2 regions of the Niveispirillum sp. CC-CTL257 genome follow, and region 1 is predicted to be linked to the other one. Evidence: riboswitches for the same ligand, from Rfam matches in the RefSeq annotation. Region 1 holds a riboswitch; the other holds the start of a gene.
What was found. Region 1 has a riboswitch for glycine ahead of gcvT (glycine cleavage system aminomethyltransferase GcvT). Riboswitches for the same ligand answer to the same signal wherever they lie in the genome.
Positions count from the first base shown of each region.

Region 2: linked by a shared signal. The riboswitch ahead of ABC729_RS08575 (phytanoyl-CoA dioxygenase family protein) and the one ahead of gcvT (glycine cleavage system aminomethyltransferase GcvT) in region 1 are both predicted to bind glycine.

Region 1 covers NZ_JCAJXE010000001.1:2,465,976-2,471,102, reverse strand. Annotated here, with positions in the region: gene gcvPB (aminomethyl-transferring glycine dehydrogenase subunit GcvPB) at 1-96, opposite strand, end outside; gene gcvPA (aminomethyl-transferring glycine dehydrogenase subunit GcvPA) at 102-1,448, opposite strand; gene gcvH (glycine cleavage system protein GcvH) at 1,448-1,819, opposite strand; gene gcvT (glycine cleavage system aminomethyltransferase GcvT) at 1,860-2,978, opposite strand; glycine riboswitch at 3,151-3,249, opposite strand; gene ABC729_RS11505 (hypothetical protein) at 3,330-3,872, opposite strand; gene ispH (4-hydroxy-3-methylbut-2-enyl diphosphate reductase) at 4,038-5,009, shown strand; gene ABC729_RS11495 (methyltransferase domain-containing protein) at 5,017-5,127, opposite strand, start outside.
Region 2 covers NZ_JCAJXE010000001.1:1,799,881-1,805,007, reverse strand. Annotated here, with positions in the region: gene pbpC (penicillin-binding protein 1C) at 1-289, shown strand, start outside; gene ABC729_RS08580 (L-serine ammonia-lyase) at 656-2,041, opposite strand; gene ABC729_RS08575 (phytanoyl-CoA dioxygenase family protein) at 2,129-3,199, opposite strand; glycine riboswitch at 3,313-3,400, opposite strand; gene ABC729_RS08570 (B12-binding domain-containing radical SAM protein) at 3,581-5,127, shown strand, end outside.

The DNA of each region.
Region 1 (5,127 bases):
TTCTTCCTGCTGCAGCGCCTTGTTGCCGGTGAAGGTGACAAGGTCACCTGTGACGGACACGGAATGGGGGGTGCTGTCGCGACCCTGGCTGTTCATGGCCATCAGAGAACCTCCTCCAGGCCGCGCACCAGCGCGTCCATATCTTCCACGCTGTTGATCTCCGTCGCGGCGATCAGCAGCAGATCATCCAGCCCTTCCACATCCGGATAAAGGCGGCTGACCGGTACGCCGGCCAGGATGTCCTTCGCCGCCAGCTTGGACACGACCTTGGCCGCTTTCTTGGGCAGCTTCACCGTGAACTCGTTGAAGAACCCGTCATTGACGACGCTGACGCCCTTCACGGCGGACAGCTTGTCAGCCAGCGTCACGGCATTGGCGTGGTTGATGCGGGCCAACTGCACCAGCCCCTGTTCGCCCAACAGCGACAGGTGGATGGTGAAGGCCAGCGCGCAGAGGCCGGAGTTGGTGCAGATGTTCGACGTCGCCTTTTCGCGGCGGATATGCTGCTCACGCGTCGACAGGGTCAGCACGAAACCGCGCTTGCCATCAGCATCCACCGTCTGACCGCACAGGCGGCCCGGCATCTGGCGCACATACTTGTCGCGTGTGGCGAACAGGCCCACATAAGGCCCGCCGAAATTCAGGCCATTGCCGATCGACTGGCCTTCGCAGACCACGATGTCGGCCCCCATGGAACCGGGGGAGGGCAGCAGGCCCAGCGACACAACCTCCGTCACTACCACGATGACCATCACGCCCTTGGCGTGGGCGGCATCGCAGAGCGCGGTGAAGTCGCGCAGATGGCCGAACAGCGACGGGGTCTGAACCACGACGCAGGAGGTCTCTGTGTCCAGCAATGCGGCCAGATCCTCAGCATTCTTCCAATCCGGGGCCTGGGCGCGGATATCCATGCCCATGACGCCACAGGTGGTTTCCACCACCTCGCGGTAATGCGGGTGCAGGCCGCCGGACAGGATGACCTTGTTGCGCTTGTTCACGCGGGCTGCCATCAGGACGGCTTCGGCCGTACCCGTCGCCCCGTCATACATGGAGGCGTTGGCCACATCCATGCCGGTCAGCAGCGCCACCTGCGTCTGGAATTCAAACAGGTACTGCAAAGTGCCCTGGGTCACTTCCGGCTGATACGGCGTATAGCTGGTCAGGAACTCACCGCGCAGCAGCATCTGATCGACCGAGGCGGGGACATGGTGCTTGTAGGCACCGGCCCCGACAAAGAACGGCACGGACGACGCCGTGACATTCTTGGCGGCCAGGCGCGATAGGTGGCGTTCCACCGCCAGCTCACCCATATGGTCGGGCAGGCCCGCGATCTTTCCCGGCAGCTTGGCATGGTCGGGAACGTCACGGAACAGGGCATCCACACTGTCCACCCCGATGGTGGCCAGCATGGATGAACGGTCGGCATTGGTCAGCGGCAGGTAACGCATCACAGCCCCTCGGTGAAGGACTTGTAGGCGGCCTCGTCCATCAGCGCCTCGAACTGCGCCATGTCCTTGATGGACATCTTGAAGAACCAGCCATCGGTCTCCGGTGCGGTGTTGACCAGCGAGGGATCGTCACCCAGGGCCCCATTGCCCTCCAGAACCGTACCATCGACGGGGGCATAGATTTCCGAAGCGGCCTTCACCGATTCGACCACGGCGGCGTCCTTGCCCTGCTCCAGCACCTTGCCGGCATCCGGCACCTCGACGAACACCACATCGCCCAGCGCATTCTGGGCATAGTCGGTGATGCCGACGGTGGCGATGCCGCCGTCCAGCTTGATCCACTCATGGTCCTTGGTGAAACGGATGGTCATGGGTCGGTCTTTCGATTGGAGGTAACGTGAGGGAGAGGGCTCAGCCCTTGAAATAACGGTGCGGCGCAAAGGGCAGTGCGGCCACCTTGGCCGGCAGCGCCTTGCCGCGCACGATCAACTGGACCGGGGTCCCGACGGCGGCGGAACCGGCATCGACATAGCCCATGGCGACCGGGCCGCCGACGGTGGGGCCGAAGCCGCCGCTGGTGATTTCCCCGATGCGGTTGCCGGACAGGTCCTGGATTTCGGTATGTTCGCGGGCGGGGGCCTTGCCTTCCGGCAGGATGCCCACTCGGCGGCGGGAAGGGCCGCTGGCCAGTTGCGCCTGCACCACGGCAGCACCGGGGAAGCCGCCTTCCGTGCGGCGGCGCTTGGAAATGGTCCAGTTCAGGGCGGCTTCAATCGGGCTGGTGGTCGTGTCAATGTCATGGCCGTAAAGGCAGAGGCCAGCCTCCAGACGCAGCGAATCGCGCGCCCCCAGACCGATGGCCTCGACGCCCTCTTGGGCCAGGATCAGGCGGGCCAGCCTTTCAGCATCGGTGGCACCCACGCTGATTTCGTACCCGTCCTCGCCGGTGTAACCCGACCGGCTGATCTGCACGGCGATGTCGTCGATCACGGCAGTGCGCGCACTCATAAAACTCATGCTGGCCGCTTCCGGCAGCAGGCGGGCCATGACGGATGCGGCCTCCGGGCCTTGCAGCGCCAGAAGGCCGGCATCATCGCCCAGATATTCCAGGCTGATATCGGTCGACAGCTTGGTCTTCAGATGCGCCAAGTCGTCCGCTTTGCAGCCGGCATTGATCACCACATACAGGTGATCCTCGAACCGGGTGACCATCAGGTCATCCAGGATGCCGGCTTCATCATTGGTGAACATGGTGTAGCGGATGCGGCCCGGCGCCAGGGCGGCGATATCGCCCGGCACCAGCGCTTCCAGCGCCTGGATGACGGCGTCGATGCTGGCACCCCGCAGACGGACCTGCCCCATATGGGACACATCGAACAGGCCGGCGCGGGCGCGCGTATGCAGATGTTCCTTCAGCACGCCCAGCGGATACTGCACCGGCATGTCGTAGCCGGCGAACGGCACCATCTTGGCGCCCAATTCCACATGAAGGTCATAAAGCGGCGTGCGCAGCAGGCTGGTGTCACCCAAGGTGGGGCACTCCCATCAGGACAGGTTTCACCCGTCACGGGGATCGTCCCCGCGGCGGTTGCCCCCCTCTGTCCTGGCCCCTGAGAGATTCGCGTCGCCATTCGGCGTCCACTTACTCCGTCGGTGGGCTGTCGGCCCGGTGAACCCGAGCCCGCCTGCTTTCCAGATGTGCCTACCCTTCGCGGTCCTTTTGCCTGAGAGTTTCCGGGGGCGGTTGCTCCTTCGGCGCTGGCTCCTGTCACCAGGAACCAGTCTCTCCCGCATGGGGTCGTCGGCTGATCGGCGACAAACTACGCTTTGCGCCGCCGCTGTCAATGCAAAGTCGCGCAGGCGTGACCCCACGCGATGTGCTTACCGGCCTTCGTTGGAATTCCGGTTGGCGGCCACTTGCTCCGGCGTCAGTTGGAACCCGACCAGCACTTCATACCAGCGGGCATCCATGGTCTTCGGCACGGGGATCACCTGGGTCAGGGTCTCCTGCGTGTCGGTGCCCAGGGCGACGCTGGTGGTGAAGGTCTTCTTGGACAGGATGTTGCGGTTCGGGTCGGTGACGGCCACGAAATAGGTGACGGGGATGGAACCGCCCGCCACACCTTCATTGGCACGGCCCGTGATCATGACGCTGGCGGCGATGGTGACGGACGTGTCGTCATAGCCGCAATTGGCCAGGATGCCAGACAGGATAGCCACACCCTGATCGGTGCGCAGGGTGCCGGCATCGCGCAGCACGCCGACATTGGGGCAGCCGGCGACCATATGGTCATTCTCGGCACAACCGGCCAGCGCCAGCATACCCATGCCGGCAAGGGCGGCCAGGGTCATGCGGCGGGCTGCTTTCCTGGCATGCAGAACCGGGCTATGGTTGGGCCGGGTGGTCATCATGGGGCTGGTCATCAAACGTCCGTTCACTTCCATATCACCGGGACATGAATGGGCGGCGACCATGTCATAAGAATGGCACCTTCCCACACGCCGGGTTGCGACAATATAGGTGGGCATCCAGCCGCGCAAGCGTGGCACCCGGCACTGACACGTATCGACAGGGACACACCCATCACCATGGCCGACAATATCACCCCCCCCGCCGCGCTTCCGCCCCTGCATGTGCTGCTGGCGGCCCCGCGTGGTTTCTGTGCCGGGGTGGACCGGGCCATCCAGATCGTGGAAACCGCGCTGAAAAAATTCGGCGCCCCCGTCTATGTCCGGCATGAGATTGTGCATAACCGCTTCGTGGTGGAAAATCTGGAGGCGCAGGGGGCGATTTTCGTCAAGGAACTGGACGAGGTGCCGGACGACCGGCCCGTCGTCTTCTCCGCCCATGGCGTGCCCAAGGCCATCCCGGCCGAGGCACAGCGCCGCAACATGATCTATGTCGATGCCACCTGCCCGCTCGTCTCCAAGGTGCACCGGGAGGCCGAACATCATCACGAGGCCGGGCGCACTGTCCTGCTGATCGGCCATGCCGGCCATCCGGAGGTGGTGGGCACCATCGGCCAGCTGCCCGAAGGGGCGGTGAAGCTGGTGGAAACGGTGGAGGATGTGGCTGGTCTGGTCATTGATGATCCCGATAATCTGGCATTCGCCACCCAAACCACCTTGTCGGTGGATGATACGGGTGCCATCGTCGATGCGCTGCGCGACCGCTTCCCTGCCATCTCCGGCCCGAAGCGGGAGGATATCTGCTACGCCACCACCAACCGACAGGGTGCGGTGAAGGCCATCGCCCCGCGCGCCGATGCCCTGCTGGTGCTAGGCGCGCCCAATTCGTCGAACTCCGTCCGGTTGGTGGAGGTGGCGCGCGCCCATGGCTGCACCCGTGCCATGCTGGTGCAACGTGCGGCCCAGATCGACTGGGACCGCCTGTCCAAGGTCCGCACCCTGGGCATCACGGCCGGTGCCTCCGCCCCGGAGGTGCTGGTGGATGAGGTGCTGGCCGCGTTGCGCAGCCGGTTCACCGTGACCGTGGAAGAGGTGGTGACCGCCACGGAGAATGTGATTTTCAAGCTGCCGCGCATCCTGGCGGCGGAATAGGCTCTAGCTACTTCGCCGCCGGCTTGCGTTCGGCAGCCAGCCGACCGAACACGGGCTGTGCCTGTGGCGACATGACGCGCTGCCGCTCGCGCACCTTGGCGCGGGCGGGGCTGGCATA
Region 2 (5,127 bases), 670 kb from region 1:
CCTGGATGGGGGTGGGCCGGTGGCGGCATCCCAGCGCGCTGAACGCCTGCGCATCCTATTCCCGCCCGATGGGGCGGAGGTGGAGGCGCTCGCCGATGGTGTCTCCCTGTCAGCAGCGGGCGGTCGCCCGCCTTACCGCTGGGTCGCGGATAATGTGCCGCTGCCCGATGACAGCCGGTTCTGGCGTCCCGCCGGCCCCGGCTTTTCCCGCCTGACCGTCATGGACAGCACCGGCCAGCGCGCCAGCGCCGCCATCCGGGTGCAGGTACCGGGACCGCCGGAAAATTAACCCTGTGCAACATTGTGGAACATGAAATCGATGAGTGTTTCAGAGCGCGGCGTTCCCGTTGCGAATGCCGTAAGCTGTGAATTCCTGCGATTGTCTGTCAGGTCGAGGCGTGAGCCTCGCCCTGACAGACAAGGATTGAAAGCCTTTCCTGTCAGGGCTCGCCTTGCGGCTCGACCTGACCTACGGGTGCTGAATCAGTTCAGGGCAGACATGGTTTGATCCGCGCTACGCAACCAAGTGAAACACAAAATCGATGGGTGTTTCAGAGGCGCATGGCACTCCAACTCCGAAAGCCATGCGTTCCGAATTCGTGCAGGTACAGTTTTAGCGTTGAGGCGAACAGCATAACAGGAACCACGCGGAAAGTCAGCATTCCGGGACGTTTACGGCAAGGCCGCCCAGCGAGGTTTCCTTGTAATGCTCGCTCATATCCGCCCCGGTACGGCGCATGGTTTCGATGACGCGGTCCAGTGAGACATGGTGGGAACCATCGCCCATCATGGCCAGACGGGCGGCGTCCACGGCCTTGATGGCACCCATGGCGTTGCGTTCGATGCAGGGGATCTGCACCAGACCGCCGATGGGGTCACAGGTCAGGCCCAGATTGTGCTCCATCCCGATCTCGGCGGCGTTTTCGATCTGCGCCGCCGTGCCGCCCAGGGCGGCGACCAGGGCGCCGGCGGCCATGGAACAGGCGACACCCACTTCGCCCTGGCATCCGACCTCGGCCGCCGAGATGCTGGCATTGCGTTTGTAGAGGCCACCGATGGCGGCAGCGGTCAGCAGGAAGCGGTGGCGGCCCTCCCGGCTGCCATTACAGAACCGGTCATAATAGCGCAGGACCGCGGGCACCACGCCCGCCGCACCGTTGGTGGGGGCCGTCACCACCTTGCCGCCGGCGGCATTTTCCTCATTCACGGCCAAGGCCCAGAGGTTGATCCAGTCCAGCACGGACAAAGGATCGGTCAGCATGCGTTCCTGACGGGCCACCAGATCGCGGTGCAGGCGCCCGGCCCGGCGTTTCACCTTCAACCCACCGGGCAGAAGGCCGTCCTGGCGCATGCCACGGTCGGTGCAGGCCTCCATCGCGGACCAGATGGCGTCCAGGCCGGCGCGTACTTCTGCTTCCGGCTTCGTCGCGCACTCGTTCGCCAAGATGATGTCGGGGATCGACAGCCCCGTCTCCGCCGCGATGGACAGCAGGCCATCGGCGGTTTCGTAATAATGCGGGGGCGGGGTGGGGCCGTCGCTGCCGCCATCGCCCTGGTTCTGCCGCGCCTCATCCTCGTCCAGGACGAAGCCGCCGCCGATGGAATAATAGGTGCGGGCGGCGACCAGGGTGCCGTCGGCATCAAAGGCACGCAGCAGCATGCCATTGGGGTGAAAGGGTAGGCGTTCTGACCCGCGCCATTCAATGTCGCGTTCAGGGTCGAACGCAATCTCCCGTGTCCCACCCAGTGGCAGGCGGTGGTTGTCCGTGACCGACCGGACCAGCGCCTCTGCCGCGTCGGGATCGACCGTGGCCGGCTGAAATCCTGCCAGACCGGTGATGGCAGCACTGTCGGTGGCATGGCCACGCCCCGTCAGTGCCAGCGAGGCATAGAGCGTGACGGTGACACGGTCGGTATGGGCCAGCCACCCCGTTTCCGCCAGCCGGGCGGTGAAGCGGAAGGCCGCCGTCATGGGGCCCATCGTGTGCGAGCTGCTGGGCCCAACGCCGATCTTGAACAGGTCGAAGACGCTGATGGTCATGATGGATCATTCCGGGAGAAGGGCGCAGGTATCCGCCCGGCCCGGCAAATGCCGGCCGGCGCGGGCGTACCCGAGCGCGAGATTGGATCAGGACTGTATGTTCAACCTTTCCATCGCCAGAGCCTGTAGCTCCGCCGACAGAGGGTACATATGCTTGTATTGCAGAATCTGCTTACATATCAGTGAGATACGGCGTTCCATCCCGGGGACGGTCATGGGCGGCAGCAGGGGGCGGTTGAAGGGGTCCACCTTCGTCAACTGAAACTCAAAGGCGATGCTGACCCGAGGCTCTGTCGCGCGCGGCGAACTGCGCGCACCCCAATGCAGTACGGCTTGATTCCAGCAGAAAATATCACCGGCCGTAGCAGGCAGCGCCCGAATATCCGGCAGGTTCGGAGCCCACTGCCGCTCATTTTCCGTGTTGTAGGTCTTATCCCGATCCGCAGGCAGCATATACATGCAGCCGTTGAGCGGATTGGCATTCGACAATGGCAGCCAGATTGTCAGGCTCTTGGGTGTGCCATCCGGAAACAGCGACTGGCGGCCCTTATCCCGGTGTGGCGACCATCCAGCCTCGCCCGCGCGCGGGTCCACATGCCAAGCCCAGAAATCCGGCAACATCATGTAATCATCGCCCAGGATCGCCTGAATGAGGTTATGCAGTCTGGCGAAAATGACCCAGAATTCGTCATAGGCATAGGCGAAGACCGGCGACAGCCCGGCACCTTTCAGGTTACCGACCGCATCGCGCATCGCGTCGAGGGGCAGCCCCCAGGGAATGGGTCCCGGAAGATGGATGTACCCCTCACGCAAAACCAGTTCGCGTGCCCGCTTCGCCAGATCAGCATCGATGTTGAACGGCGTGAACGTGCTCAGGAACTGACCATCCGCCACGTGCAGGCGTGGATTCATCCCGAGCCAGAAATCCGGAGTCACGAGACTCTTTGCGGTCAAGGGGCTGTCCAACACGGCAACGCTCATCGTGTCAATCTTTCCTGATGGGGCCAGATCATATCCGGCACGGCGCCGGCGCGCCGAGAGCATAGTGCGGCACCCCTGCGTTTGGAAAGTGGTCGGTAAAGCCCACGCATGGGTTGTCGCGTTTGGCAGGTGGCAGGCATGGCTTTCCTTTCCCACCGCATGGGTGGTTGGTTGCATGCCCCATCCGTATCTGGGCCTGAGAGTTTCGCCATCGGTGCGGCATGCACCGGCGGCTTTCTCCTTCGGCGGGGCGGGCGGCGGTGCCATCCCGTCCACTCTTCGGATGTCATCGGCCCCATGCGGTTCGGGTGCCTGAGAGATTCCGGGGCGGTTGCTCCTTCGGCGGCGGCTTTATCCGCGCTCTCCCGCATGGGTGTGGGGATGATCTGGCCTGACTGGCCCGTCCGGGTCAAGTGCTTCCGGCGGGGCATGGTTTGCTGACCCGATGCCCCTTTCCGCATGTCGGGAGAAGGGCATATGACCAAGGTGGCTTGACGAAGCGACCGGTCACGGTTGTACTGGCTTCCACAATGGAAAACAGGGTTAACGGGGGCATTCATGGAAGGGATCAGCAAACTGGCTGCTGAGGAACGGGCCGCTGCCTTCTGGGGGCCTGATCCGATGCCGCCGGTCAGCCCGAAAACGCTGGATATCCTGTTCCTGCATCCCAAGACCCTGATCGACAGCTGGCCCATTCCCGTCGATACGTTGGGCGAGATGGTGAAGATGCCCAGTGCGGTCTATCCCATCCTGGTTTCCTCCATCGCGGACCTGTCCATCGATTATGAGATTTTCGATGGCTATGTGGCGCGTGAGACCTTTGCCGCCTATAAGCACCGGCTGGCAAAACCTGACATCATCTGCATCAGCGTAATGACATCCCTGAAGGCCATGGACACGGAAATGACCATCCGTCTGGCCCGCGAACTGAACCCCAAGGTCAAGATCATCCTGGGTGGCAACCATGCCAGCGCCTGGCCCGAACGCTGGCTGGCGCTGGGTGCCGATTATATTGTGGTGAAGGAGGGGGAGATCCCCTTCCGCCGCCTGATCCAGCATCTGACGGGCTGGCAGGTGGATCTGTCCGACGTGCCGAACCTGTGGTGGAAGGGTGCCGATGGCGCGGCGCAGAAATCCAATGCGCAGCTCCCCCTGATCGACATTAACAAGGCGCCGGTCCCGGACTGGAGCCGGTTTGACTTCGCCCCCTATGGCATGGGCATGAGTCAGGGCTTTGCGGCTGCGGTCGAAATCTCCCGCGGCTGTCCGCAGCGCTGCGACTTCTGCAATATCAACAAGTTCTGGGACTACAAGCAGCGCTACAAATCGGTGGAGCGGGTGCTGGAGGAACTGACGGCCTTGCATGCCAAGGGGGTGCGGGAATTCATCTTCACTGATGATAATTTCGGCGGCGACCACCGGCATACGATCAAGCTGCTGGAAGGTATGGTGGAGCGGGGGCTGGACATGCGCTGGGGCAGCTTCCTGCGCGGCGATACGGTTACCAAGACGCCGGGGTTCGAGGTGCTGGCCGCCAAGGCGGGCCTGCGCTTCTGCATGATGGGCATCGAAAGCCTGGACCCGGCCTGGCTGAAATCCCACCGCAAGGGGGTGCGGGCGTCCGACGTGGTGGGCATGTATTCGGATGTCTATAAGCGGCTGAACAGCCAGGGTATCTATGTCGTCGGCCTGTTCATCTCTCCGCCGCAGGGGGAGCGGAGTGACTTCTCCGGCACCGGTGCTTGCGGTGTCGTCTGCGATTACCATTACTCGGCCAACCTGATCGCGCAGAAGGGCAGCCTGCTTTATGACGAGTATCTGGCGCGCAACGCCGTGGGCAAGGACATGTTCTATCACGACTGGAACCTGTCCAGCATCGTGCTGAATGACGGTCGGGTGCAGAAGAACCAGAAATCGCTGTGGGATGAGGTGAAGGAGGCCTTCACCGGCTATGGCATGCGCTCCGCCCTGTTCGGGTCGCGCTTTGCCCGGCGGTTCCGCTGGCGTCCCATTTTCGTGGTGGGCGAGCGCATGCTGTGTACGACGCCGGGCGACCTGAAACGCTGGCGCCTGGCGCGGGATAAGAGCCTGGGCCTGCAGGAGCG